2 regions of the Peribacillus phoenicis genome follow, and region 2 is predicted to be linked to the other one. Evidence: riboswitches for the same ligand, from Rfam matches in the RefSeq annotation. Region 2 holds a riboswitch; the other holds the start of a gene.

Region 1 (4,337 bases), 3.7 Mb from region 2:
GTCCCTTGTGCCGCCGGATTGTTCGTATTCTGAATATGGACAGGTATTCCCGCACGGAATGCAGGAATCAGCGCCTCATCATGAAATACCGAGAAACCTGCATAAGAAAGCTCACGCATCTCACGATAGGTTAGTTCCCGGATTCCCTTCGGATTGGAAACCACATTTGGATTCACCGCATAAACGGCATCCACGTCCGTAAAGTTCTCATACAAATCAGCTTTGACCCCATTCGCAAGAATCGAACCAGTAATATCTGAACCGCTTCTTGAGAAGGTTAACACATCACCATCTAACGTATATCCAAAGAACCCTGGGAATACAACGATTCCTGGTTCATCACGCAGAGCATATAACCGATCATAAGACTCTGGCAGCACCTTGGTGAATCCACCTTCATCCGTTACGATCAAGCCCGCCTTCTTTGGATTGATATACTGTGCCTCTACACCACGGCTTTGAAAATAACCTGCGACCAGCTTCGCATTATTATCCTCGCCGCTGGCCTTCAAGGCATCCAGATAGCGCTTCGGGTTAGTTTGGTCTGCATGCAGCAGTGCCATTAAATTCTCATGAATCCCAGTGATGACACTCTCAGATATATCCAGCTCTTCAGCAATGCTCGCATAGCGGAATACAACATCTTCTATCAAATGCTCTCCGTTATCCCCGCGCAACTGCTGTTCCGCAGCTTCAATCAATAAATCCGTCACCTTTATATCATCGGAATTGCGTTTTCCTGGAGCCGAAACGACCACAATCTTCCTCTCTGGATCAGAAACAACAATTTCGAATACCTTCCTCAACTGTTCACCTGACGCAAGTGAACTTCCACCAAACTTTGCAACTTTCATCTCGACATCCCCTATTTTCGTAAATATTCTGTCAAAATCAACTCTCCCTATTATTACGCTTTTTCTCGAAACAATCAAGTGGAAATTCCATTATAGGAGGACATTTGTATTTTTAAAAAGGACAAATCATCAGGACGACTGATAAAGAATGGCTAAAAACAAGGAAAAAGACAACGGGCATATGCCCATTGTCTCTCCTATTCTTTAGCGATTATCCACGGTTTCCGGGTATAAGTCATGGTTCATCAAGCGGTAATTCGCCATTTCCTCATACTTCGTACCTGGTTTCCCATAATTTGTGTAAGGGTCGATGGAAATTCCGCCCCTAGGTGTAAACTTGCCCCAGACTTCAATATATTTAGGATCCATCAATTCGATTAAATCATTCATTATGATATTCATGCAGTCTTCATGGAAATCACCGTGATTGCGGAAGCTGAATAAATAAAGTTTCAAAGACTTGCTTTCCACCATTTTCACACTGGGAATATAGCTGATGTAAATGGTAGCAAAGTCCGGCTGGCCCGTTATCGGACATAAGCTAGTGAATTCCGGGCAATTGAATTTGACGAAATAATCCCGGTTCGGATGCTTGTTATCGAATGACTCAAGGATTTCAGGCGCATAGTCAAATGTATATTTTGTTCCTTGATTCCCAAGCAGTGTGATCTCTTTTTTTAATTCTTCTTCTTTTCTTCCAGACATGAAAAGTCCTCCTAATCCCACGTTTCAGGGAGATTCATAAAATGGGCCTCTATATAACAAAAACCATATCTCCTCAAAGATATGGTTGATTCGCGAAAAATATCAAAGCCATAGTTTTTTTAAGAGGGTGATGCTATGAACCTCTCCCGTTTATCGGGAAATATTTTAAAATTGTCTTAGTAAATATAAAAAAAAATAGTCAATCTGTCAATGCAACTCTCTTAAATTGGGTTTGATTCCTTTATATATTCAGTTTAAAATGGAAAAAGCAGTTCAACCTATAAGAAAGAAGAGAATATACACATGTGGATTTTTGCAGCACTCATCACAAGCTTATGTTTCGGAATCAATAACAGCATTTTCAAATGGAGCAGCGGAAAAGGATATTCCAAGATACATATCCAATTTTTCTTTTATTTTTCAGCTTTTATTTTGTCCATTATTTATGGAGTATTTATGGATGGTTTACAGCTGAACTGGCTGTCCATCATGCTTGGTGCAGCAATTGGTGTACTGAACGCTAATGGTAACATCCAGATGGCAAGCGCCTTTGAAAAAGGGCCGGCAAGCTTGACATCACCATTAATCGCAGCGAATGCAATATTCCCCATACTCTGTGCAGCTTTAATTTTTCACGAACATATTTCTTCCTTGCAGTGGAGTGGAATCGTCTGCATGTTTCTCGCTACATTAGTTATCCAGTATACACCTAACGCCAAAGGTAACCATCAATATGTCCCTTGGATCATGCACACATTATTCTCCATCTTATCATTTGGTGTGCTCGGAATTCTAATGACGACATCAACACGTCTTCATTTAAACTCCCTTGATATCTTAGTATCAATGTATGGAGGCGGAATGCTTTATCTTCTTTCGGCTCTGGCCTTTAAAAAAGAAAAAATCAAGCTAAAGGAAGTCAAAATCGGTTCCTTAGTAGGTTTTTTAAGTATGATAGGCTATGGATGTTATTTCTTTGCATTGAACACCGGGATTGCAAGCATCATTTTCCCTGTCGTCAGCCTGAACTGTTTAGTTGTCGTATTCGCTGGATGTTATTTATTCAAGGAAAAACTAAAAATCTATCAAATTGCTGGTGTTCTTGCAGCATTAATCGGTATTATTTTAACTAAAATATGAATATAGTTCGTTTACAAAAACAACCTGGCTGTCATGTGTTTCAAGCCAGGTCGTTTTTTATTTAACCGGGAAATGTGGCAGGTCAAAAAAAAATGTTGACACATGCTTAAAAATATCAGATAATTTTGAATATTAATTCTTTCGATTTTACAGCTTTTGAAATGTTTGAAAAATCCTCTGCCACGGGTATTAAAGAAATAGGTACAACCACCTCATTTAATTCTGAATCAAGAAAGGAAAGATGCATAATGGTAAAAGTTACAGTAACAGTTGATTTCCAAGGAAAATCTTATCAAACTAACGTCCTTACTAAACCGGGTACAGATCATGAAGTAATTTTACAACAAGCCCTTCATCAAGTTGAAAAGCAATGGAAAGCATAAAAAAGCAGGCATCGTAATAGATACCTGCTTTTTTATTACCATTAAATAATATCCAAAATATTTTTCATATGCACGATTAAAGACCCTCTTGCAGCAATTCCCTCCTATTTAAAAACACAAAGACACTAAAATTCAGTCGTCAGTTTGTGTAAGTAAACCTCTCAATCTGAATAACAAGTAATTAAGAATTTTCTTTAATGAAAAAAGTACCTAAATGAATAAAAGACTTATAAAAAATGACGATCTTTTAAAGGACCGTCTCAGACTTTAGACAATTTAAACGTTAATTTCCACTCCAGGCACTCGCTTTCCGCGGGCGGTCCGGGAGCCTCCTCGGCGCCTTTGCGCCTGCGGGGTCTCCCTTGGACTCGCATTTCCCGCAGGAGTCTCGTACCCTCCGTTCCAATCAACTTTGTTTTAAAATTTAGATAGAACCCCTTATGTCTACAAACTTGATAATAATTGATTTTTGGTTCTTTTAAGCTAAGTTACTTATTAATGGCACGGAACGTTCTTGGAGGCTATCGGAAAACAAACTATAAGAAATGAGTTTCTTCTTGTACTGTTTAACTACATCCACGCGGTCATTGTAAATGTACACAAATAACTTAACATCAATTTTGCCTTTTTTAGTATCAATGACCAATGGAGTCCCACTGTCCTCTGGATGTAAAAACAATTGCTCGTTACCCGGGAATATATGATTTTTCTTCAAAAATCTGGCGTTATTAAAATGATTAATAACTTGAATTTTTTCTTCACCTTCCAAACGTTTTCCGTCAAAGGATACGATCGCATTCCCGCCACTAATTTCTGAGTGTATTTTAAATTTGCTGATAATCCAATTAACAGCATCGGTTGGAAGACAGGAAACCAATATTTTTAACAAACTTAAGATAATTGTCAAAATCAAAACCGGCAATGTCAATTCATCATCTCCGCTACATTTATAAATTATTTCTTTCATATATAACTTATTATATCAATAGGGCTGGCAGTTTTTCTTAGAAGATGTGTCCGTTCTATTAACGTTTTACTTTGGTAAAACATTGTACTTAAACACAATTTCCCCTTAATAAATATAATGTTCCGAAATGGTTATACTAAACAAAATGATTTCATCCAAATCCTTCTTAACAAATTTATACTTATTAAAATACAAAAAAACTGGGCGTCATCAAGACGCCCAGCTTTTCCGGAATCGATTATTGATATCCCCAAATCATTGTTAGCATTGTACCGAAAATTGTAACCA
Region 2 (4,337 bases):
GGCATATTGATAATCTTCCTCGTTAAAGACGACGATCTTCAATGAGACATGGTTTTCAGGATTTCGATTGGCAAGGTTCGAGATGATTTGGTCGAGCACCGTAAAGTCCGTGTTCATTCCAGAGCTCGGCGGCTTAGGTGAAATAGTCAGTTCATCAATATCGAGAAACCAATCCTGCCATCTGCTCCCTTGGGTTTCGACACCTATTTTCATTTTATTTTCATGTAAGATCGCTATCAAGCCGTTTAGGTTTTTCAGCAGAGCCGGGTTTCCTCCTGATATCGTCACGAAGGAAAAACCAGAACCCCCAATACGCTTCAGCTCATCCCATATTTCTCTAGCAGTCATCTGGACGGTATCTTCCTTACCGGTGCCATCCCAAGTAAATGCGGAATCACACCAGGCACACGAATAATCGCAGCCGGCCGTCCGAACGAACATGGTTTTTTGGCCAATGACCATTCCCTCTCCTTGGATGGTCGGCCCGAAGATTTCCATAACAGGGAGTTTACTCACTTTCCATCCACTCCCTTCTGGCTTCGGCATAGCTTGTCGGCGTTTCGTACAGTCGAACAAATTCGACTCTAGCACCCTCATATTCTTTTAATGAAAGGGATTCGGCCATTTTTTCATAAATCCAGACAACCATATTTTCAGCTGTTGTATTCATGAGCGGCAGGGTTTCATTCAAATAACGGTGATCCAGGTGGATTTCAATTTCATTTTTCCATATATCCTTGATGTCCCCAAAATCTATCATCAACCCTCGTGAATCTGTATACCCGCTTAATCCGAAAATGACCTTATACGTGTGGCCATGCAGGTTCTTGCATTTCCCTTCATAATCATGCAGATGGTGTGCCGCATCAAAGGTGAATTCCTTACTCACGAGAACCCTCTTGTTTGTATACTTCAATTGGCTGCGCTGAATATCTTCATCTATTTTTTGGAGTTTATCCACTATCGTAAAACCGTACATCATGAAAGCACCTTCCGTCTGCTTACATAGTCATCCAGTCCTTTTTTCCGCAGATTACATGCCGGACAATCTCCACAGCCGTCGGAGATGATTCCGTTATAGCAAGTCAGGGTCTTTTCGCGGACAAAGTCGAACGCGCCTAGCTGATCCGCTAGCTCCCATGTTTCCTCTTTATTAAGCCACATTAGCGGCGTATCAATCACGAATGACTGGTCCATCGACAAGTTCAAGGTCACATTCAATGATTTAATGAATACATCGCGGCAGTCCGGATATCCGCTGAAATCCGTTTCACAGACACCGGTGACAATATGTTTAGCGCCAATCTGACTCGCCAGCACTCCGGCAAACGAAAGGAACAGCAAATTCCTCCCTGGTACGAACGTCGACGGCAATTCCCCTTCTTCTCCGTCCGTCACCGCAATATCACTTCTCGTCAGCGCATTTGGTGCCAGTTGGTTCAGCAGCGACATGTCAAGGATATGATGGTTCACGCCCAATTCCTTGGCAATGTTTTGAGCACATTCGATTTCCAAGCTATGCCGCTGATTATAATCGAACGTCACCGCTTCCACTTCCTCAAATCTCTCCATCGCCCAGAACAGGCACGTCGTACTGTCCTGACCTCCACTAAACACAACCACTGCCTTTTCTTTCTTCTTCATTTCTATAAAACTCCTTTTTACGGAAAAAAACAGCACCCTAAGAATAGAGCACTGTTTCTCCTTAGTTTTTTTGAGAGGGTAGCTAGAACCTCTTCCGCCTTAACGCGGAATATTATATTTTTCCAAGTCAATAGTAACTTGAAAACGATAAGAAATCAAGATGTTTATATTAAGAGAACATTAGACCTGATGGAAAATTTGGTTAACTTTTCATTGCTTAAATATCCTTTTATTTATCCGATAAAACAGTGTGAATAAAATATCGATAAAGGGGTCCAATAATTTGAAAAGCATTAAAGCAAAGGTATTGGTGGCATTTTCACTCATCATATCTTTATGTGTCATCTTAGGAGCATTCAACATTTATAGCAGCAACAAGTCACTGGTTTATTCCCAGGATATCATCGAAAAGGAACTTCCGCTTCTTATCCAAGACGAAAAGCTCCTATACAATCTAGCACAAAGAACCGCATACGCCCGGGCCTATATTCTTTATGGTGACGAGAGTTATAAAGAAGGGTTCTTACAATATACTGAAGAAAGCCAGGTCATCCAGGAGGAACTCCTAGCCTTAAGCGATTCTGATAAAGCGAAGGAATTGATCGAGAAAAGCGTGGATTGGAGGACGATGATTGTAGATCGGGTATTTACACAATATGAAAAAGGAAATGAAGAACGCGCTAAAGAGATACTCAAAAATGAAGTGGCGCCAATCAGCAATGAAGTAATGGAGGGTTTCAAGGAGCTTGCTTCGGAACGCGAGGAATTGATTGTCGCTTCTGGTGAAACCGTCATCGCCAGCGGGAAATCGGTTAAGACGACAAGTATCATCATATCCATTGCGGCAGTCCTTATTGGCCTTGTCCTTGCGGTTGTTACAGCCAACCTCATTACCACCCCCCTCCTTAAAATCAGGGATAGGATGAAAATGGTGGCTGCAGGAGAGCTGAATCATGAGCCCCTGGAGCAAAAGTCAAATGATGAAATGGGCGAACTAACGGTATCCGCCAATCAAATGCAGAAAGACCTTCGTGATACGATCGAAAAAATGCTCAGTGTTTCGCAATCCGTTTCCAACCAAAGTAAAGATCTGACTCAATCAGCAAATGAAGTCCAGCAGGGCAGCAAACAGATAGCGACTACGATGTATGAACTTTCGGAAGGTTCGGAGTCACAAGCCAACCGGGCATCTGAAATGGTTCGCATCATGGATGATTTCACCGGCAGGATTAAGCTTGCCCACCTAGAAGGGGTGGATGTAGCTAACAGTTCAACCGAAATCCTTTCCTTGACCAAGGAGGGCACCACTTTAATGCGCAGTTCGGTCCAACAGATGCAAAGTATTGATGGGATTGTCAAAAATGCCGTAGAGCAAGTGAAAGGGCTCGATTCTCAATCACAGCAAATTTCGCAGCTTGTGCAGGTCATCAAGGATATATCCAATCAAACCAATCTATTGGCGCTGAATGCAGCCATAGAAGCTGCTCGTGCTGGTGAACATGGCAGGGGCTTTGCCGTCGTCGCCGATGAAGTGCGGAAACTCGCTGAAGAGGTCACACACTCCGTTGGGGATATCACCAGTATTGTCTCCGCCATTCAAACAGGTTCAAAAACGGTCGTCCACTCCCTGGAAGATGGTTACACACAAGTGGATGAAGGCACAAAACAAATTACGCTCACAGGCCGAACCTTTGAAACAATTAATCATTCTGTCGGGAATATGGAAATGAAAATACAGCATATAACAGACGAATTGAACTATATCTCCACAAATAGCCAAAAAATCAATCAGGCTATCGAAGATATCGCAGCCGTTTCTGAAGAGTCCGCGGCAGGAATCGAACAAGTCTCCGCCTCCGCTCAGCAATCCAGCTCTTCGATGGATGAAATCACGAATCATGCCAGTGAAATTGCATCCTCGGCAGAACTGCTCACTGAACAGGTTAAGAAGTTCCAATTATGACACTAGCAATTTCCCGAATGCGGGAAATTGCTTTTTCCCTTCCATTATAATGTTGTTTCATTTTCGTTTATTCGGGGAATAAATAACTATACACAATAATAAACCATTAAAAAACGAATCTATCAGAAGCGGCTGGAAGTGGATATTTCCCTTTGTTTTCAGAATATTTAGTGTATAATTGATTAAAGGAATATTTTAACTTAAATAATCATTGCTTCCAATACCTGCTACTGCAAATCCCGAAATTTCCTTTCAACACCATGCACGGGCACTTATACTCAGTAAGGATCCATTGCATGCTTTCTCTTGAATCAAACCATTTACAACTTTATTCTCAAAAAAACACGATTTCCATTCCAAATTTGTAAAAAAAGGTTAAAATCAACTAATGATATGTTACTATTAAACCAAGACCTTTTAACCCCATAAGGAGGAATTCATATGAAACGTTTTTTCAAATTCATCGCAGATTTTAACGAAAGAAAAGCACTGGAACGGGAAACCGAAGAGTTCTTTCGCAAAGAATACGAAAATTATATGAAGATGAATCCTGACAATCAAGGAAAAAGAAGGAGATTAGCTCCTAGACTTTATGTGATTGATGGCGGTAAAAAGGGCTCCAACCTTGAGATTTCTGACAGAAAGAAATCCAGTTAATCTGATTCCTTCCATAATAAGCTACGCATGCTGTAGCTCAAGACCCACAAACGTTAAATCTCCAGGATGAACG

Evidence for each region. A riboswitch is a leader RNA that binds a small molecule or an ion and turns the genes downstream of it on or off. The one in region 2 is predicted to bind preQ1.
Region 1: linked by a shared signal. The riboswitch ahead of queF (preQ(1) synthase) and the one ahead of queC (7-cyano-7-deazaguanine synthase QueC) in region 2 are both predicted to bind preQ1.

What each region holds. Positions count from the first base shown of each region.
Region 1 covers NZ_JBDFMF010000001.1:147,249-151,585, reverse strand. The annotation lists gene ABC374_RS00775 (aspartate kinase) at 1-854, opposite strand, end outside; gene queF (preQ(1) synthase) at 1,059-1,559, opposite strand; PreQ1 riboswitch class I at 1,664-1,709, opposite strand; gene ABC374_RS00765 (EamA family transporter) at 1,863-2,699, shown strand; gene ABC374_RS00760 (BA3454 family stress response protein) at 2,825-3,082, shown strand; gene ABC374_RS00755 (YfmQ family protein) at 3,561-4,049, opposite strand; gene qoxD (cytochrome aa3 quinol oxidase subunit IV) at 4,288-4,337, opposite strand, start outside.
Region 2 covers NZ_JBDFMF010000001.1:3,809,097-3,813,433, forward strand. The annotation lists gene queE (7-carboxy-7-deazaguanine synthase QueE) at 1-516, opposite strand, end outside; gene queD (6-carboxytetrahydropterin synthase QueD) at 509-979, opposite strand; gene queC (7-cyano-7-deazaguanine synthase QueC) at 979-1,644, opposite strand; PreQ1 riboswitch class I at 1,700-1,742, opposite strand; gene ABC374_RS18700 (methyl-accepting chemotaxis protein) at 1,928-3,607, shown strand; gene ABC374_RS18705 (hypothetical protein) at 4,049-4,264, shown strand.